Regions from separate parts of the Actinomadura rubteroloni genome, predicted to be linked through region 3. Evidence: riboswitches for the same ligand, from Rfam matches in the RefSeq annotation. Region 3 holds a riboswitch; each other region holds the start of a gene.
What was found. Region 3 has a riboswitch for cyclic di-AMP ahead of BTM25_RS07265 (CHAP domain-containing protein). Riboswitches for the same ligand answer to the same signal wherever they lie in the genome.

Region 1 (6,761 bases), on a different contig from region 3:
CGCGGCTGCGCAGGTCGCCGCTCTTGCCGACGTAGAGCACCTCGCCGCGCGCGTCCTCGAACAGGTAGACGCCGGGCGCGCTCGGGACGTCGTCGGCCAGGTGCCGCTTGCCGCGCTGCTCGGGCGTCGGGGCCTTGGCGAAGCCGCGCAGTTCCTCCAGGGACGTGACGCCGAACGAGCCGAGCCGCTCGATGAGGCCGTGCAGGACGTCCACGGTGGCGCGGGCGTCGTCCAGCGCGCGGTGGTTCGGGGTCGTCGCGGCGCGGAAGTGCCGGGCCAGCGTCTCCAGCTTGCAGTTGGGGACCTCGTCGCGGGTGAGGACGCGGCGGGCGAGGTCCACGGTGTCCACGACGGGGAAGCCCGGCCACGGCCGTTCCCGCTCGGCGCACGCCGCCTTCAGGAAACCGATGTCGAACGGCGCGTTATGCGCGACGAGAACACAGCCCCGCGCGAATTCCAGGAATGCGGGAAGGACCTCGGCGATGCGCGGCGCGGCGTACACCATCTGCTGGGTGATGCCGGTGAGCGCGGTGATGAACGGCGGAATGGGCGCGCCCGGGTCGACCAGCGTCCCGAATTCCCCGAGTTCCACGCCGCCGCGCACCTTCACGGCGCCGATCTCGGTGATGGCCGAGTCCCGCGCGGATCCCCCGGTGGTCTCCAGGTCCACGACGACGAACGTGACGTCGGCGAGGGGGGTCCCGAGGTCGTCCAGAGTGCCCTGGACGCCGCTCGGCACGGGCGGAAGGGCTTTCGCAGGCGGCATGACGGCGACGGTAAAGGACGCCACCGACAAACGGCCGTCCGTGCGGCGCGGCGGGCCGCCGACATGCGGAATCGGGGGTCGCCGACGGCGGCGCTAGGGTGTTCACTTCCCGGTTAGCAGGTGCCACCGCCGGGAAGTACTCAGCGCACCGGTGGCGGGTCCGAGAGGAGCGGGATCATCGACAGCGGTCCGGATGCGGAGGGACGGCTGGACCGTCCGCTGCCCGACGCCGTCCGGCAGCGCGTCGTGGAGGCCGCGGCCGAGGTCCTCGGCGCCCTGCCGGCCGACGCGGTCCCGGCGCGGCTGCGCCCGTTCGCCCGGTTCGAGCGCCGCAAGCGCCGCAAGCTCGGCGGGTCGGCGATCGCGGCCGTCCTGGAGGGCGACGCCGACTTCCGGGGCCGGGTCGCCGAGGCGCTGCGCGGCGCCCAGCCCGAGCTGGTCGCGGCGGTCGAGGCCGGGGAGCGCCCGCCCGCGGCCGATCCGGTGCAGGTGGCGGCGCTGGCGTACCTGCTGCGCCCGGCGGACTGGACGGACGCGGTCGACGCCGTCCACGCGGAACTGGCGGCGTCCCGGGACGAGTCGCGCGAGCGGGCGGCGGCGCGCGAGCTGGAGGCGCTGCGCGCCGAGCTGGCGGCGGCGCGCGCCGAGCGGGCCGCCGAGTCCGAGCGGCTGCGCGCCGAGCTGCGCGCGGCCAAGACCGAGAACGCCGACCTGCGCCGCCGGCTGCACGAGACGCGGCTGCGGCTGAAGGCCGAGCAGACGCGGGCCGAGACGCTCGCGACCGAGGCGGGCGCGGAGCGGGCGACGGCGCGCGACTCGGCGGCGGCGGCCGACAAGGAGCTGCGCCGGATGCGGGTCCGGACCGAGCGCGCCGAGGCGGCCGTGGAGGCGGCGCGGCGCGCGGCGCGCGAGGGCCGCAACGCCGACGAGGTCCGGCTGCGGGTCCTGCTGGACGCCCTGGTGGACGCCGCGCAGGGCCTGCGCCGGGAGCTGGCGCTGCCGACGCTGATCGAACGTCCGGCCGACGCCGTGCGCGGCCTCGACCCGGGTCCGCCGACGCCCGCGTCGCTGCCCGGCCGCGCCCTCGCCGACGACGATCCGCAACTGCTCGACCGGCTGCTCGCGCTACCCCGCGTCCATCTGGTCGTGGACGGCTACAACGTCACCAAGACCGGCTACGGCGGGCTGCCGCTGGCCGACCAGCGCGCCCGGCTGCTGTCGGGCCTCGGCGGCCTGGCGGCCCAGACGCGCGCCGAGGTGACCTGCGTGTTCGACGGAGCCGAACTCGACGCGCCGGTGCCGATCTCGGCGCCGCGCGGGGTGCGGGTGAAGTTCAGTCCACCCGGGACGACGGCGGACGAGCTGATCGGCGAACTCGTCCGGGCCGAGCCGCCGGGACGGGCCGTCGTGGTGGTCTCGGCGGACCGCGAGGTGGCGGACGCGGCACGGCGCGCGGGGGCCCGTCCGGCGCCGTCCCGGCTGCTGCTGCGCCGCCTCGGCCGGGCCTGACCGCCACCGCTTTCGAGCTGCGGGTCGTCACCAGTGGTGATCATGTGATCACCACTCGCGGACAATTGGCTTGATTTTTGGTTATTAGTGAGGAATCGGTTGTAGGTGGTGTGGGGTCTCGCTAGGGTCGGCCGCTGACGTCGTGGATCGAGAGGGGCAAGCCGAACCGTGGCCGAAGACGATCTCACCCGGGGCTCCGTGGTGACGCGGAGCGCGCCGGACACACGCCGGAGAGGCCGCAAGCGCCGTCTGACGGCCGCCGCCTGCCTGGCGGTCGCCTTCTCCCTGCCGCTTCCGATGACCGCGCACGCGGCGCCGAAGCCCACCGAGGCCGAGACGAAGAAGAAGATCGAGAAGCTCAACGAGAAGTCCGACGCGGCCGTCGAGCGCTACAACCAGGCCACCGAACGGCTGAAGGCCGCGAAGAAGAAGCTCGACGCGGCGCGCAAGGCGAGCAAGGCCGAGGAGCAGGCGTTCGAGAAGGAGCGCCAGCACATCGCCGAACTGGCCGCGACGGCGTACAAGAACAGCGACACCGACGGGCTCGCCGGCTTCGTGGGGAGCAAGGACCCGCAGGCCATCCTGGACCAGTCGTCCATCCTGACCCACCTGTCGCAGAACCGCGACGCCGAGCTGGCCCAGTACGTCGCGGCCGTGCAGCGTCTCAAGCGCGAGCAGGAGCAGGCCCAGCAGGCCTACGACGACTACACGTCCAAGACGAAGGACGCCCGTAAAGAGAAGCAGAACGTCGACAAGCAGCTCGCCCAGCAGAAGAAGATCCTGGCGAAGTTCGGCGTCAAGAACGACAAGCCCGGCACCGGGGCGGGCGGGACGTACACCGGACCGGCGTCCGGCAGCGCGCGGGCGGCCCTGAACTTCGCCTACGCCCAGCTCGGCAAGCCGTACGTGTACGGCGCCGCCGGCCCGAACTCCTACGACTGCTCGGGGCTGACGATGCGGTCGTGGGGCGCGGCGGGCGTCAACATCACCCGGACGACGAACAGCCAGTGGGCCGCGACGAAGCGCGTCTCGCAGAGCGACCTCCAGGCCGGTGACCTGGTGTTCTTCAACAGCCTCGGCCACGTCGGCATGTACGTCGGCGGCGGGAAGATCATTCACGCGCCGCACACCGGCACCGTGGTCAAGATCGTGCCGCTGTCGTCCATGCCCGGCTACTACGGCGCGGGACGTCCCTGACGGCCCACCCCGGACGACCGACGGCCCAGGTACTCTGACCTGGGCCGTCGCTGTTTTTGTGGAAGATTTGCCTTTCCTGGGGCGTTTGGTACCTTGAGTGCCACTTGTCGGTGTCAGCCAGTCATCGGCGCAGGTCACGACACGTTCCACGTGCCGCGGCCCCGGTGCGGCGCCCACCAGCCGCCGCGCCCCGCAGGACGGCCGGCCCGGCCGCGTGCGCACGCCCGACGCGTGCATGGCGCCGAGAGCGCGTCACGACGGCCAGCAACGGGCTTCCGGCCCGGACGGTTCAGCGCCGTCCACGACCACATGTCAGCGCCGCTCGTCCCCCGCAGGAACCTGCGGACTCCACGGGCCCCATCACGCCCGTCCCGGCGAAGCGGCAGCGCCGAATCCGCGATGGCGGAACCGGGGACCCATCCGCCGCGCACGATCCCGCACCGGGACGCGCGGCACGGGGTGAATCGGCCCTCTCGGGGGCCGTAGGGCAGCTTCCACGCCCGAACCCGACAGCTAACCCGGCAGGCGTCTGGAAGAAGGAGCGACCCTGTCCAGCAGAGTTGTCACCACGTCCCGCCGTGCTCCGATCACGGCACCGTCCGACCTCTCCCCCAGACCCGCCGCACCGGCGGGCACCGCGCCCCCGGCCGTGCCGGGGACCGGCGTTCATGAGCGGACCGCCGCGCGCGGCTCCGTCCTCGGGACCACCGGCGCGGACTGATCCCACCGCCCCGCGAGGGGCCGTGCGCAGACCGCGCGTCCCGTGACGCGACAGCGCATCCTCATCCGGGGCCGTTCCCGGCCCCTCTCCCGGCGGAAGACGCCCGGAGGAACAGCCCAGAACCATCATCGGGCGCGCACCCGCGCGCCCACCGCCGAGTCCGCGGGAACGCCCGTCCGGCGTTCCCGCGGAGCCGGGGACCCACTGTGTCCTCATCCGGGGTGAATCGGCCCGTCACGGGCCGTAGGGCGGCTTCCACGCCCGAACCCGTCAGCTAACCCGGCAGGCGGTCATGGAAGCGAGGAGTAGACCCGCTCATGAACGGCAAGCATCGCAAACCCCGTCCGCTCACCGTCGCCGCGCGCACGACCGGCGCACTGGTGGCGGGTGCCGCGCTCGTCGGCACCGTCGCCGCGACGGCGCAGGCCGCCGTGCCGGTTCCCGGCAAGGACGCCCCGCAGGGCGCCCTGTCGGTCGCCGGGACGGCCGTCCAGCCCAAGGGGGGCCCGGTGGGGCTCCCGCAGGAGCGGAGGGTCCGGCAGGACGACCCGAAGACCGAAGCGCCGAAGGCCGACGCCCCCTCCGACGAGGGCGACGGCGGCACCGAGGCGCCGAGCACCGGACGGCCCACCGCGCACGACGCCATCCGGCTCGCCGAGTCCCAGGTCGGCGTCTCCGAGAGCCGCCACGGGAACACCAAGTTCCAGGACTGGTACATGACCACCGACCGCGCCCGTGAGACCGTCCGCCGCGACGGCGGCTCGGTCGGCGCCTACCGGGGCGCGAACTGGTGCGACATGTTCGTGTCCTGGGTCGGCGAGAAGATCGGGTTCACCGACCAGTTCGGGTCGGACGCGTGGACCGTCGAGCACGCCGACTGGTTCAAGGAGAACGGCCGGTGGGGCACCAAGCCCAAGCCGGGCGCGATCGTCTTCTTCGACTGGAACGGCGGCGGCTCCATCGACGGCATCGAGCACGTCGGGATGGTCGTCAAGGACAACCGGAACGGCACGATCGACACCGTCGAGGGCAACGCGGGCAACGCCGTCCGCAAGGAGACCCGCGACACCGGCTCGGTGGTCGGGTACGGCTATCCGAACTACCGGCGGTGAGCCGGACCTTCGGTGAAGCTCACTAGGATCGCCCGCATGACGGACGATCCCGGCGACGGGGCCCCGCGCCCGGCGTCCGCCCGACGGCGGATCGCCCTCGGCGCGGGGCTCTGCGTCGTCCTGTGCCTGCTCGCGGCGTACGCGTTCGCCGCGCGCGGGCACGATCGCCCGGCGCCGGTGGCCGCGCCGAGCCCCGCCGCCGCCCGCGCGCCGCGTCCGGCCGACGTCCGGACGGTCCTCGCCAACCGGGCCGCCGCCGTCCGCGCCGGGGACCGCGCCCGCTTCCTCGCCACCGTCGCGTCCGCGCCCGCCGCGTTCCGGGACGCCCAGGGTCGCGTCTTCGACAACCTGCGCCGCCTGCCCCTCGCGACCTGGGGCGAGCACTACGAGAGCGCCGACGGGACGACCGTCGCGGTCGCCGTCCGGTACCGGTTCGCCGGCTACGACCGCGCCGACGTCGTCCGCGAGCGCCACCTGACGTTCGCGTCCCGGTCCGGCGCCTGGACGATCACCGGGTCCGGCGCGGGCGACGCCCCCGAGATCTGGGACGGCGGCCCGCTCACCGTCGTGCGCGGCGCGTCCAGCCTCGTCGTCGGGGACGCCGCCGGGCTCGACCAGATCGCCGGGCTGCTCGACCGCGCCGTGCCCGCCGTCACCGCCGTGACCGGACGCGACTGGGCCCGCCGCGTCGTCGCCCTCGCGCCCGCGCAGCCCGCCGTGGCCGCCGCGCTCGCCGGCGACGACCAGGACCTCGGCCAGATCGCCGCGCTCGCGACCGTCGCGCCCGGCGCCGACGGCTCGCCCGGCGACGACCGCGTCCTCATCGCGCCCGGCACGTTCGCCCGGCTCAACCCGCTCGGCCGCCGCGTCGTCCTCACCCACGAGCTGACGCACGTCGCGACCGGCGGCGCGCACGACGGCCGCACCCCGCTGTGGCTCATCGAGGGCTTCGCCGACTACGTGGGGTACCGGGACGCGAAGGTTTCCGTCCGGGCCGCCGCCGGGGAACTGGCCGCCGACGTGCGCGCCGGACGCGTCCCGGGCTCGCTCCCGTCCCGCGCCGCGTTCGGCTCGGGCTCCGCGGACCTCGCGCAGTCCTACCAGGAGGCGTGGCTCGCCTGCCGCATGATCGCCGAGCGGTACGGTGAGGCGACGCTCGTCCGGCTCTACCGCGCCGCCGGACGCCGCGACGAGGGCGCCGCGCTGCGCGACGTCCTCGGGACGAGCCGGGCCGGGTTCACCGCCGCGTGGCGCGACTACCTGCGGAAGGAACTGCGTTGAGCGGACCGGACACGCGCCGTCCCCGGATCGCCGCCGCCGTCGCCGCCGCGCTGCTGCTGCTCGCCGTCGCCGCCGTCCTCGCCGCGAGCACGCCGTGGCGGACGCTGCCGGGCGGTGCGCCGCACGTCCGGCCCGACCCCGCCCTGGACTTCTCCGCCCCCGAGGTCGCCCGCGC
Region 2 (6,761 bases), on a different contig from region 3:
CTGCCGGACGAACCGGCGTCCGCCGGACCGAGACCGTCCGGCGGGCGGCGCGGACGTCGCGCGCATGCGACGCGACCTGCGCGACCACCGCGAAGATCACGCTGCGTGACGGACGGGCCGGAAAGCGGCGCACGCCCTCCGATTTCCGTGACGGAACGTGCGGGATTGTTACCGCCAGGTGAAGCGGCAGAGCAAATGACTCAATGAAGCATGATGCCTTCTCCGGACGGGTCGGGAACGATGGCGGACTATTCGCCGCCTTCTCCCAGCAGCGAAGGAGTTTCACCGTGCCCCCCGCCCAGCCCGATTCACCGTTCCTGCCCGCCCCCGTCGCAGCACCGCCCGTTGAACCGGTCCAACCGGTCCCGCCCGTCCCGCCCCCGAAGATCCGGGCCGTTCCGGATCCGCCGCCGTCCCCCCGCTCGCGGATCCGGACGGCCCCCCACACCAGCGCCCAGGTCCTGGCCGTCGGCCCGCCGGGGCCGCGGCTCGACCGCGTGTGCGAGGCGCTGCTCGAAGGCGGCCACCACGTCCAGCACGCCGTGCCGGGCGACGTCCGCCGCCAGGTCCAGATGGCCGCCCCGGACGCCGTCGTGGCGCTCGCGGGCGAGGACGGCGGCGACGAACTCGTCCGCGAGGTCCGCCAGGTCCCGGCCGGACGCGCCGCGCCGCTCGTCGTCGTCACCGCCGTGCCCGGCCCGGAGGGCGTCGTCGCCGAGCTGCGCAGCGGCGCCGACGACTGCGTCCACGACACGTCCGACCCGGGCGAACTGCTCGCCCGCGTCGAGGCCAAGCTGCGCCGGGTGCCGGTCCCGGTCGAGCACCTGCCGATGGACCTCGGCACCGGCCTGTACTCGCGCCAGCACTTCCTGGACGAGGTCGACCGCGAGCTGCAGCGCCCCGAACCGGGCCCGCGCAGCGGCGTCGTCGCGGTCGTCCAGGTCGCCGAGATGGAGGCGCTGGAGGCGCGGCTCGGCTCCCGGGCGCGCCGCGAGGTCGCCGAGCGGATGGCGAGCGTCGCCGAACGCCTCGGCCGCGCCAGCGACCGGTTCGGCTGGCACGAGGGCGGGCAGCTCCTCATGCTGCTGCCCGGCGTGGACGCGCACACCGCCGAGCACGACCTGCGCGAGTTCGCCGACGCGGTCGCGGGGACGCGGTTCGTCGTCGCGAACGAGAACGTCCTGCTCACGCCGCTGATCGGGTGGGCGCCGCTCGCCGGGAGCGGCGACCACGCCGCCATCTTGGAGCGGGCCGCGAACGCCGCGGCCGAGGCGGCGCGCCACCGCGACCTGCAGCCCGTCCGGTACGAGCCGTGGATGCGCGGCGACCCGGACCGGCGAAGACCGTTGCAGGCGTTCGCGGGGGCGTTGATGCCCGTCCTGTCGCCGGTGCTGATGCTGCTGCTCGGCGTCGGCGTGCCGCTCGCCGGCTACGTCCTGCTGGAGCAGATCGGGTGGGACGCCGGGCCGCTCATGTACTGGGTCGTGTCCGGGGCGCTCGTCCTCGCGGCGGCCCTGGTCGTCCTGGAGTGCCTGTACTCGCTGGACTCGGTGCCCCGTCCGGCCGCGCCCGGCGCGCCGTACCCGCCGGCGAGCGCGATCATCTGCGCGTACCTGCCGAACGAGGCCGCGACGATCGTGGACACGGTCGAGTCGTTCCTGCGTGTGGACTATCCGGGCCAACTGGACATCGTGCTCGCCTACAACACGCCGCGTCCGCTGCCCGTCGAAGACGCGCTGCGCGAGATCGCCCGCCGCGACCCCCGGCTCGTGCTGCTGCCGGTGCCGGGCAGCACGTCCAAGGCGCAGAACCTCAACGCGGCGATCACGCAGGTCAGGGGCGAGTTCGTCGGGATCTTCGACGCCGACCACCACCCGCACCCGGCCGCGTTCCGGCTGGCGTGGAACTGGCTGTCCAACGGTTACGACATCGTCCAGGGGCACTGCGCGCCGCGCAACGGCCACAGCTCGTGGGTGGCGCGGATGGTCGCCGTCGAGTTCGAGGCGATCTACGCGGTGAGCCACCCGGGCCGCGCGCGGATGTTCCAGTTCGGGCTGTTCGGCGGCTCGAACGGCTTCTGGCGGACGGAACTTCTCGCGTCCACCCGCATGCACGGCGCGATGCTCACCGAGGACATCGACTCCACGATGCGCGCCCTCCAGTCGGGCGCGAAGATCGCCTCGGACCGCGAGCTGGTCTCCCGCGAACTCGCGCCGACGACGCTGCGCGCGCTCTGGCACCAGCGGTCGCGGTGGGCGCAGGGGTGGTCGCAGGTATCCCGCAAATACCTGCGCTCACTGCTGTTCTCCCGCCGGTTCACCGCGCGCCAGCGGTTCGGGTTCTTCATGTTGCTCGGCTGGCGCGAGGTGCAGCCGTGGCTGACGCTCCAGATGCTGCCGATCCTGATCTATTCGGTGTGGCGGGTCGGGGGCGTCGACCGTCTCAACTGGGCCGTGCCGCTGTTCCTGCTGGCGACCCTGTTCACCGTCGCGACAGGACCGATCCAAGCGGCGTTCGCGTACCGCCTCGCCGCGCCCGTCGTGAAGAAACGACGGTCCTGGTTCTTCCTGTACCTGGTCATGTCGGCACTGTTCTACGGCCACTTCAAGAACCAGGTCGCGCGCAACGCCCATTTGAAGGAACTGCTGGGCGTCCGGCAGTGGCGGGTCACCCCGCGGACGGCGCGGAGCGACGACTAGTGGCGGCGCTGAACGGCGTCGCGCGTCCGGTGCCCTCGGCGCGCGCGCCCGAACTCCCCAAGCACCCGCCCGAGGGCGCGCCGAGCGGCGGACGGGTCCGGGAGCTGGAGGGCTACCGCGGGCTGGCCGCGATCAGCACCATCCTGTTCCACGTCTGGCAGCACTACACCCGCTACGGGCCGGACGGCGCCCACCCGCCTGTGCACAACCGCCTGCTGGCCGCGATGCTGTCGTTCGAGGTGGTCGACCTCTTCTTCGTCCTGTCGGCGTATCTGCTGACGCTGTCGTACGCCCGTGCCGCGATCGACAGGACGAACTCCCAGCCCGCGAAGTCGTTCCTGTTCCGGCGGGCCGTCCGGATCCTGCCGCTGTACTGGTGCGCGATCCTGTTCATCTGGGCGACGCGGAACCCGCGGCTGCCCGGCGACTGGCGCGACCTGCTGGAGCACCTGACGTTCACCCAGGTCTTCGACCAGAAGCGGATCTTCTACACGATCGGCCCGTCCTGGTCGATGTCGCTGGAGATCATGTTCTATGGCGCGCTCGTCCTGCTCGGCCCGCTGGCCGCGCGGTCGTGCGCGCGGGTCGAGGACCGCTCACGGCGGATCATGATCTGCGCCGCCGGCTGCCTGGCGCTGTACGTCGGGCCCGTGCTCTGGCTCGCCGTCGCGCGCTATGGCCTGCACATCCCGGTCACCGAATGGCCCGCCTACTTCGGGCCGCAGGCGCGCTTCCACGCGTTCGGCGCCGGGATGCTCCTGGCCGTCGTGATGGTCGGGCTCGGCGACCGGGGACGGCTCGGGCCGTCCGCCGCGCGGTTGCTGCGGCTGGCCGTCCCGGCCGCGCTGGTGCTGCTGACGTACCTGGCCACCACGCCGGAAGGCCCGTTCGCGATCTTCTACCACCCGATCTGCGCGGTGCTGTGGACGGCGCTGATCTACACGACCGTCCACGGGTCGGGCGACAACGCGTGGCACCGGCTCCTGCGCTCGCGGGTGCTCACCGCGATCGGGCTCGTCAGCTACAGCGTGTACATGTGGCACGAACCGATCATGATCACGCTGGGCCGGGCGGGGCTGATCCCGACGAGCCAGTCCGCGTTCCCGGTGACGTTCGTCATCCTGCTCGCCGCCGTGCTGCCCGCCGCGACGCTCAGCTACTGGCTCATCGAATACCCCTCGGCGCTGCTCCGGCGCCTTCGCCATCCGACCCGGGGAAGCCGCGACTTCTACCCCGCCATCAACCAGCCCGCTCCTTACGACCGCTGATCCCACTGCGCGGGGAACGGCGCGCGTCCGGTCACGGTGACCGGACGCGCGCCGTTTCCCGTCTGCCTACTGACGGCTGGGCTGGGCCGAGCCGAGTTCGGCGTGGACGCCGTCCCAGAACGCCAGGTCGGCGTCGTCGGCGAAGTGCGAGACGCGGTTCCAGAACTCGCGGTCCTCGGCCTCGGCGGCGACCGCCGCCGTCACGGCGGGCATGACTGCCGTCACGGACTCGGCGAAGTCCAGGTCGGCCGGGGTGATGTCAGCCGGGAGCGTCACGCGGTGGTGCCGGCCGCGCCGGCGTCCGACCAGGCCCAGCGGACGCGCCGGACGGTGGTGCTTGCCCCGTTTGCGCCGCTTCGACGGCTCTTCGACTTCGACGGCCTCGGCGACGTCCGGCATCGCGGCGTCCGCGTTGGCCGCGGCGGCGAGCATCGGCAGCAGCGCGCGGTGGTGCCTGCCGCGCCGCCGCACCCGGATCGGCGCCTCGGCCGGGACGCGCGCCGCCAGCGCACGGCCCGCCGCCAGCGCGACCGTCCCGCACACCGCGACCGCGAGCAGGCCGCCGAGCAGGCCGTCCTGGGAGATGAGGGGCTCGTCGTGTTTCGGAACGTTCCGCTGCACGGTCGCGACCGTCGCTGCGGCGGGCTCCGGACGGGAGTGCCGCGCAATGTACGCGCCGTCCTTCACCTTCGCCGGGTACCCGTAGCCCACGACGTCGCTGAAGTCGCGGGTCTTGCGTTTGAGGTAGATGCCGTCGGTGTTGCCCTCGATGGTGTGGAGAGTCCGTCCCTTCACGCTCTCCACGATCCCCACATGGCTGATCCCGTCGATGCTCCGGGACCCGCTGAACGAGTAGAAAACGATCGCGCCGGGCTCCGGCCGCGTCCCCCACGCGCCCTGCTCCTTGAACCAGGTCGCGTGCTCGATCGTGGACGCGAACTGGCCGACCCGGTCCACGACCCCGGCCTCGTGCGCCGCCCACGCGATGAACATGTCGCACCAGGGCGCGGTGCTGAAGTAGTCGTCCCCACCGCCGACATTGCTTCTGTACCAGTCTCCGTACTTGGTGTAGCCGCCGGACTTCTCGTGGTACCCGAGTTCCTTCTTGGCGACCTTGAGCAGTTTCTCGCCTATGTGATCGGTCATCGGCTCTCCTCGGCGCCGCCTACCGGGTTAGCTGACGGGTTCGGACCAGGAGCAGGCCCTACCGCGCGCGGCGGATTCACCCCGGGAACAGGTGGTTCCCCGGTTCCCGGCGGACGTGGGGGGCGGGCGCCCGGCCGGGACTCGGCGGTCGGCCCGCGCTCCCCCGGGAGAGGAGCGTGTCACGGGCCGTAATGGAGCAAGGTAGAGGACGTTCCCGCTGATCGCAATGCCCTGCGGCCGTGTTGTCGCAGCTCAGCGCCCCGCTTGCCGCCTTCGCGGCACTCTAGGTCGGCTTTAGCGGACCCGCCGATGATCGGTGACGAGTGGGACCGGCACACCGAAAGGACCGGTATGAGCGTCACCGAACTGCACCGGGCGGGACGGCTCGCCGCCGAGTACCCGGCCGTCCGCGGGCTCCTGGCCGGAGCCGACCCCGACACGCTGCGCCGCGCCGGACAGGTGCTGGCCCGGCTCGACCCCGTCGCCGTGCTGGCCGAGCATCCGGACGTCCCGGTGCTGTCGGTCGCCGTCACCGGGCACGGGACGCTCGGGCCGCTCGTCCCGGCCGTCGCCGCCGAACTGGCCCGGCACGGGCTGCTCGGCCGGTTCACCACGGGTGATTTCGATGGCTATGTCTTTGAGCTGTCCGACCCGGAGAGCCCGATCTACGCGGCCGACCCGGACGTCGTCCTGTGCCTGCTGGACCCGGAGATCGTGTTCGACGAGCTGCCGTCGCCGTGGACGGCCGCCGACGTCGAGGACGCCCTGCGCGCCAAGGTCCGGCTGATCGAGTCGCTGGCGCAGCGGTTCACCGAGACCACGCGCGCGACGCTCGTCCTGAACACGCCGCCGCTGCCGTCGCGGTTCACGGCGCAGCTCGTGGACTACCGGTCGCGCGCACGCCTCGGCATCGCGTGGCGGACGGCCTGCTCGGAGCTCCTGCGCCTCGCCCAGACGCACGACCGCGTGGTCACCATCGACGTGGACCCGCTGCTCGCCGAGGGGATCGCGGCCGACGACGCGCGGCTCGGCGTCTACACGGGCCTGCACCTGTCGCCCGACCTGCTCGCCCGCTACGCCCGCGAGGTCGGCCACCTCGCCCGCAACCTGACGGGACGCACCAAGAAGGCCCTGGTCGTGGACCTGGACGGGACGCTGTGGGGCGGCGTGCTCGGCGACGACGGCATCGAGGGCATCGAGGTCGCGGGCGGCTACCGGGGCAAGGCGTTCCAGGCGTTCCAGCACGCGGTGAAGCAGATCGCCGGGCAGGGCGTGCTGCTCGCGGCCGTCAGCAAGAACGACGCCGAGACCGTCCGGGAGGTGCTGCGCGACCATCCGGAGATGGCGCTGCGCGAAGATGATTTCGTGCGCGTCGTGGCGAACTGGCGTCCGAAGCATGACAATCTCGCCGAGCTGGCCAAGGATCTGAATCTCAGCACGGACGCGTTCGTGTTCGTGGACGACAGCTCGTTCGAGTGCGGGCTCGTGCGGCACGCGCTGCCGGGCGTCGCGGTCGTCGCGCTGGACACCGAGCCCGCGCTGCACCTCGGGCGGCTGCTCGCCGACGGCTGGTTCGACGTGCGGGAGCTGACCGCCGAGGACCGGCAGCGCTCCGGCCGCTACCGCGAGGACCTGGCCCGCAAGGACT
Region 3 (6,761 bases):
TGCTGGACGTGCTGGAACGCTCCCTGGCCGCGCGCCGCCAGCTCGTCGCCGACGCGTCGCACGAGCTGCGCACGCCGCTGACGGCGCTGCGCACCAACATCGACATCCTCGGCTACGGCGACCGGCTCACCCCGACGCAGCGCGACCGGGCCGTCGCGGCGCTGGACGGACAGCTCCGCTCGATCACCGACCTGGTCAACGACCTGGTCGAGCTGGCGCGCGGGAAGGAGCCGCCCGCGCTGCTGGAGGACGTCCGGCTGGACGAGCTGGCGCGCGCCGCCGTCGAGACGGCGCGCGACCACTGGCCGGACGTGGTGTTCACGGCCGACACCGCGCCGACGGTCGTGTCCGGGGTGCCCGCGCGGCTGGCGCGGCTGGTGTCGACCGTGCTGGACAACGCGGCGAAGTTCAGCCCGGACGGCGGGACGGTCGAGGTCCGGGTCGTGCCGGGGGAGCTGACCGTCCGCGACCACGGCCCGGGGATCGCCGCCGAGGACCTGCCGCACATCTTCGACCACTTCTACCGGGCCCGCAGCGCCCGCGCGCTGCCCGGCTCGGGGCTGGGGCTGGCGATGGCCCGGCAGATCGCGGTCGCGCACGGCGCGTCCCTCGACGCGGCGAACGCGCCCGGAGGCGGAACATTGATCCGGTTGCGGATTCCCGGCTAGGCCGGGTCATCCGCCCATGCCTGGACGCGGTCGGCCTCGGCGGTCCGGCGCAGCGGCCCGGCGACCGCCGCACTGACGAGCGCCGGGACGAACCGGCAGGTCGCCGCCGCGTTCGGCACGTCGTGATGGCCGAGGATCACACCCCGCACCAGAACCGGAACATTGTTCCGTCTCGTCAGGGCGACGAACGCGAAGTTCCCGCCCGCCGCGCTCGTGTAGCCGGTCTTGCCGGCGAGCACGCCGCCCGTCCCGAGGACGGGGTCGGTCGTCGGGATGCGCCCGACCGTCCCCGGCGCCTCGAACCACGGCTGCGACGCCACCGCCAGGAAGCCCGGCAGCCGCGACACCGCGCGCAGCAGCAGAAGCTGGTCGGACGCGGTACTGACCGTCCCGGAGTCGAACCCGCTCGGATCGGTGTAGCGGGTGTCGCGCATCCCCAGCGCACGGGCCGCCGCGTTCATCTTCGCGACGAACGCCCGCTCGCCGCCCGCGTCCCAGCGGGCGATCTCGTGCGCCAGGTTGTTCGCCGAGACGGTCAGCAGCCCCTCCAGCGCCTCCCGCTCGGTGTACTCCTGGCCGGCGCGCACCGGCACGACCGACTCCTGCCGGGCCAGCCGCTCGCCGTACCGTCCGGCCTCGGCGGCGGAGATCGTGAAGACCGGTCCGGAACGGCCGGGCTCGAGCGGACGGCTCCGCAGGAAGACGTAGGCGGTCATGAGCTTGGCGACGCTGGCGATCGGCACCGGCTTGCGCGACCCGTACACGACGGGATCCGCCGCGCCCTCGACCTGCAGCGCCCCGCGCGCGCCGCGCGGCCAGGGCAGCCCGGCCACGGTCGCGGTCCCGCTGGGCCGCTCCATCGTCCCGGCCGCCACGCCCACCAGGGCCGCCAGGATCGCCATCGCGAGGCACGCGGCCGCCGCCAGGGCCCAGCGCCGTCTTCCGTGAAGTCTCGTCATGGGCCGGACGGTAGGAACCGGCGATAAGACGAAGATGAGAGCGGGTCACCGGCCTGTCACAGCGGGTGAGTGGCCCCATTTTCAATGTATAGCCGAGAAGGGGGCTTGCGGCAAGACCCCCGTCAGGGTTCAGAATCGCCCGTCATGAACACTGCGGGGGCCATTCTTCTCTCGACCATCGGATCGCGCGGCGACGTCCAGCCGATCGCCGCGCTGGCGCTGAGCCTGAAAGAACTCGGGACGGACGTCCGCGTCTGCGCGCCGCCCGATTTCCGCGACTGGCTGGAAAGTCTCGATATCCCGTTCATCCCACTGGGGCCCGAAGTGCGCGGCACGGCGAAAGCCCGTCCGACCGCGAAACCGACACCGGAGCAGATGCTCCAGATCGCTGCGGCGACCGTCGCAGCGCAGTTCGCCGTCCTGCCCGACGCGGCGGAGGGCTGCGCCGCGCTCGTGGGCGGCGGCGCGCTCCAGATCGCCCTGCGCTCGGTGGCCGAACTGCGCGGGATCCCGTACGTCTACGCGGCGTACTGCCCGGTCACACTGCCGTCCGCGCACCACGCGCCGCCCGCGTGGCGCGGGGACGCCGGGAACGACGGCACTCCCGAGGACTTGTGGACGGCCGACGCGCGCCGCTGGAACGCCTCGTGGGGCGTCGCGCTCAACGCGCAGCGGGCGTCCGCCGGGCTGCCGCCGGTCGCCGACGTGCGCGGCCACATCTTCACCGGCGCCCCGTGGCTCGCCGCCGACCCGGCGCTCGCGCCCTGGCCCGGCGGCGGGGACGTCGTCCAGACCGGCGCCTGGATCCTCCCGGACGAGCGTCCGCTGCCGCCCGAACTGGAACGGTTCCTCGCGGCGGGCGATCCGCCCGTCTACTTCGGGTTCGGCAGCGTCCGCGCGCCCGACGGCCTGGCCGCCGCGATGGTGGCGGCGGCCCGCGCGCACGGCCGCCGCGCCGTCGTGCTGCGCGGCTGGACGGACCTGGCCTCGCCGGACGACGGGCCGGACTGCCTGTCCCTCGGCGAGGTCAACCAGCAGGCCCTGTTCCGCCGCGTCGCCGCCGTCGTGCACCACGGCGGCGCAGGCACCACGACGGCGGCGGCACGCGCCGGAACGCCGCAGGTCGTCGTCCCGCAGCACTACGACCAGCACTACTTCGCGCGCCGCGTGGAAGACCTGGGGATCGGCGTCACCGCGACGCCGGACGACCTGACCGAAGCCCTCGCCCACGCCCTCACCCGCGCACCCCAGGCCGCCGCGTTCGCCCGCAACGTCCGCACGAACGGCGCCCAGAGCGCCGCCCGCCGCCTCCTGACCCTGACCGGCCGCTGACAACTCAGCCCGCCCCACGCCACCGCGCCCCGCACGGACGGTGCACGCGCTGTCGACCGCGTATCGGAACCGGCCGCTGACGGCTCAGCGTGCGCTCGCCCGCACGCGTTGCCGAGTTCGCGGCCAGCGTCTGGAAGGGCGGCCCGCGCCCTCGCTGGTCGCTGGCGGTTCAGCGCGTTCGGTCCGCGCCGCGCGTCGCCGAGTTCGCTGCCAGGTTCCGCGATGCTGCGCGCCGCGCCTTGCCGGTCGCCGACGGCTCAGCGTGCGTTTGTCCGTGCGTTGCCGCGCACGTCGGCGACGTTCGTGCGGGCGGGGCTTCGGCCGCTGACGCGTGGTGCTTGTGCTCGGTCTGTGTTGGCGCGGTCGTTGTGGGTGGGTCAGCGGGCGCATTCGATTCGCTGGGAGACGCCGCAGCCGGTCATGTCGGTGCGGCCGGTGGCGTGCCAGTCGCCGCCGAACGTCTCGCGGCACACCCAGTTGATCTCCAGGGAGAGGGAGGTGCACGGCGTCCAGCGCGTTTCGCGGGGTGGGGCGGCGGACGCCGCGTGCGGGGCGAGGACGGTCATGCCGGCCGCCGCCAGGACGACGGCGAGACCACGGGACAGGTGCATGGCGATCCTCCGATCGGGACGGAAGGCCAGCCTGGCCGGTCGGTCCGATGGCCGTCCGCTGAGTCCAGGGGGTTGTCGCCGTCCGGGTCCTCTTTTCTGGCCCGTAAGTCAGCCGCGCGAACGAAGGAATTCGTTCGGGCGAATGAATTGTGGTGTTCCGGCGGATGATTGACGATTTACGGCGGGTCGTGTTTCGCTGGGAAAGCGTCCGAAGAACGGTTTTCGTCCGAGGAGGATCCAGCGTGCATGCCCTCGTCATCGGCGGCGGTATCGCCGGTTCCGCCACCGCCGTAGCGCTGCGCTCGATCGGCGCGGACGTCACCGTCTGCGAGGCGCGATCGGCCGCCGACCTGGACGCCGGGCTGTGGCTCGGCGTCGCGTCCAACGGCCTGAGCGCGCTGGACGTCCTCGGCCTGCGCGCCACGACGCTGGCCGCCTCGCTGGTCGACCCGCGGACCGGGACGGCCGGACGGTCCGGCTTCGCGCCCGTCCGACGCGCCGACCTCTACCGGATCCTGCGGCGCGCGGCGCAGGAGCGCGGCGCCGTCCTCCGCTACGACAAGAAGCTGGTGGAAGCCGACGACACCGGCACCGCGACCTTCGCCGACGGCTCGACCGTGACGGCCGACGTCATCATCGGCTGCGACGGCGTCCACTCGCGCACCCGCTCGGTCATCGACCCCGGCGCCCCGTCGCCGCGCTACATCCCGCTGCTGAACATCGGCGGCTTCGCCGAAAGCGCGCGGGCGCCGGGCGAACCGGCGCGGCTCCAGTTCGTGCGGGGCGGCGGAGGCTTCTTCGGCTATACGACCGCCGCCGGCCGCGACGAGGTCTGGTGGTTCGCGAACCTGCCCTGGCCGACCGAACCCACCCGCTCCGAACTGGCCGCGATGACAAGGGACGACCTGACCAAGCTCCTGCTGGACGCGCTGAACGACACTCCGCCGTTCGTCCGCGACGTCATCGAACGCACCGGACCGGGCCTGTACGCGGTGCCGACCCACGACCTGCCCGCCGTCCCGGTCTGGCGCCGGGGAAGGACGATCCTGCTCGGCGACGCGGCCCACGCGACCACCCCGACGTCCGGCCAGGGCGCGTCGATGGCACTGGAGGACGCGGTCGTCCTCGCCAAGTGCCTGCGCGACCGCCCGTCCTGGCACGACGCGGCGGCGCGCTACGAGGAACTGCGCCGGGGCCGCGTCCAGGACATCGTGGCGCTGGGCGCCCGCGCGTCGGCCGCCAAGCTGACCGACGCGTCCATCGAGGACTCCCTCGAATGGATCCACTCCTACCGCGTCGACTGGGCCGCCCCGGCCTGACCCCGCGAATGCGCGGAGCCCCGCGCCGGGCCGCCGGGGGCGGCGCCGGGCACGGGGCTCCGGGCGGGGTGGATCACTTGGCGTACTTCGGGTACCCGAAGCCGACGACCGAGTCGACCGGACGGGTCTTGATCTTCACGGCGTTGCCGGTGTTGCCCTCGACGGTCTTGATCGTGCCGTCGTGGTTGTCCTTCACGACCATCCCGACGTGCTCGATGTCGTCGGCCGACTTGCCGCCGTCCCAGGAGAAGAAGACGACCGCGCCGGGCTTGGGCGTGTGGCCCCAGCGACCGTTGTCCTCGAACCACTTGGCGTGCTGGACGGTCCAGGCGTCCTCGCCCATCTGGTCGGAGAACTGGAGCTTGTTGCCGACCCAGGACACGAACATGCTGCACCAGGAGGCGTTCTTGTAGGACCCGAGCGAGCCGCCGTCGCGCTTGACGGTCTCCTTGGCCCGGTCGGTGGCCATGTACCACTTGGAGAACTTGGTCGCGCCCGCGCCCTGCTCGCGCTGGCCGACCTGCGACTCGGCGAGCCGGACGGCGTCCTGCGCGGTCGGGGCATGCGCGGCCTGCTTCGGCGCGGCCTGCTTCGGGGCGGCCGGCGCGGTGGAGTTGGGCTTGGCGTCGGCGGCGCGCTGCTGCGCGGCGTCCGCGGCGGACACGACACCGGTCGGGACGTCCTTGCCCGGCGTCGGGACGGCGGCCTGCGCGGCGGCGGCGCCGGTCCCGGCGAGCACGGCCCCGGCGGCGAGGGTGCCGGCGGCGCGCAGGGCGAGGGTACGGGTCGTGGCGGTGCGAAGCTTACCGATCATGAAGGATTGCTCCTCAGCTTCCATGACGCCTACCGGGTTAGCTGACGGGTTCGGGCGTGGAAGACGCCCTACGGTTCGTGCTCGAACCGATTCACCCCGTGATGGAACCTTGGGTCCCCGGCTCCGCAGAGATGCGGACTCGGCGTGGGGCGCGCGGAAGGCGCCCGGCGGTCGATGGACGTTCTCCGGCCGAAGAAACGGCACGGAGCGGAAGATGCGCGGCAGTGGCGCGGTCTTCGCGCACGGCCCCGGAAGAACGGTGGGGCGCGTGGTTCAGGCCTCGCGTGATGCGCTCCGCTCGGGAGAACGCGGTACGGCCTGCTCGTACGGGAGAGAACACCTGACGTGGTGTTTGCATTCCCGTGGTGTCCGCCGCTTCCGCGACGGTCACGGGCTACAACACCGGACGAGATGCTTGCATTCCCGTGGGTTTCGCCGGATGAACGGCGGTCCTACGTAGAACACCTGGCCCGGGGTTGACATTCCCGTGGTGTGCGCTGCTCTCGCGGCGCGTACATGGGAGAACGCGGAGGACCGCGTTGCCATTCCCATGGGGTCCTGCCGACATCGCGGCGGATACGGGGTAGAACACCTGGGACGGTGTTGGCATTCCCGTGACCCTCCCCGCCGGTCGTGGCGAGGACCCCGTACAACAGGACCCCGGGGCCCGTCATTCCCGTGGCGCCGCGACTGCGTAGAGTGAAGAAATGATCTTGTGGAGCGCGCTAGCGGGACGCCCCGTAGGCCGCGACGTCGGCGCGGCGGTACAGGCGCCGGACGCGGCCCCCGGCGAGGGTCTCCACGCGGACGGGCTCGGGCCAGCCGCGCGGCGGACGGGACGCGTACACCGTCACGCTGCCCGGGGCCAGGCCCAGCATCCGGCCCGCCTCCGCGAGCGTGATCAGGTCGTCCGGGGCGGAAGGAGCCCCGAGTCCCGCATACCAGGACAGGAAGGCGGCCTCGTCCCAGAACAGGGCCTTGCCGTGCCGCCGGACGGGCTCGGGATGCCCGTTGGCCTCCCGCTCGGCCCACAACTGCTTCAGTCGGTGCTTACTGAT

Region 1: another riboswitch for cyclic di-AMP. It lies ahead of BTM25_RS13795 (CHAP domain-containing protein); the one in region 3 lies ahead of BTM25_RS07265 (CHAP domain-containing protein).
Region 2: another riboswitch for cyclic di-AMP. It lies ahead of BTM25_RS17825 (CHAP domain-containing protein); the one in region 3 lies ahead of BTM25_RS07265 (CHAP domain-containing protein).

What each region holds. Positions count from the first base shown of each region.
Region 1 covers NZ_MTBP01000002.1:505,155-511,915, forward strand. The annotation lists gene BTM25_RS13780 (DEDD exonuclease domain-containing protein) at 1-766, opposite strand, end outside; gene BTM25_RS13785 (NYN domain-containing protein) at 887-2,275, shown strand; gene BTM25_RS13790 (C40 family peptidase) at 2,444-3,472, shown strand; cyclic di-AMP (ydaO/yuaA leader) riboswitch at 3,849-4,015, shown strand; cyclic di-AMP (ydaO/yuaA leader) riboswitch at 4,353-4,497, shown strand; gene BTM25_RS13795 (CHAP domain-containing protein) at 4,511-5,305, shown strand; gene BTM25_RS13800 (gluzincin family metallopeptidase) at 5,342-6,586, shown strand; gene BTM25_RS13805 (M48 family metallopeptidase) at 6,583-6,761, shown strand, end outside.
Region 2 covers NZ_MTBP01000002.1:1,340,087-1,346,847, forward strand. The annotation lists gene BTM25_RS17815 (glycosyltransferase) at 288-2,699, shown strand; gene BTM25_RS17820 (acyltransferase family protein) at 2,699-3,967, shown strand; gene BTM25_RS17825 (CHAP domain-containing protein) at 4,034-5,113, opposite strand; cyclic di-AMP (ydaO/yuaA leader) riboswitch at 5,115-5,235, opposite strand; gene BTM25_RS17830 (HAD-IIIC family phosphatase) at 5,465-6,761, shown strand, end outside.
Region 3 covers NZ_MTBP01000001.1:1,635,175-1,641,935, forward strand. The annotation lists gene BTM25_RS07240 (sensor histidine kinase) at 1-668, shown strand, start outside; gene BTM25_RS07245 (D-alanyl-D-alanine carboxypeptidase family protein) at 665-1,627, opposite strand; gene BTM25_RS07250 (glycosyltransferase) at 1,772-2,959, shown strand; gene BTM25_RS07255 (hypothetical protein) at 3,337-3,570, opposite strand; gene BTM25_RS07260 (FAD-dependent monooxygenase) at 3,813-4,889, shown strand; gene BTM25_RS07265 (CHAP domain-containing protein) at 4,963-5,703, opposite strand; cyclic di-AMP (ydaO/yuaA leader) riboswitch at 5,716-5,858, opposite strand; gene BTM25_RS07270 (hypothetical protein) at 6,429-6,761, opposite strand, start outside.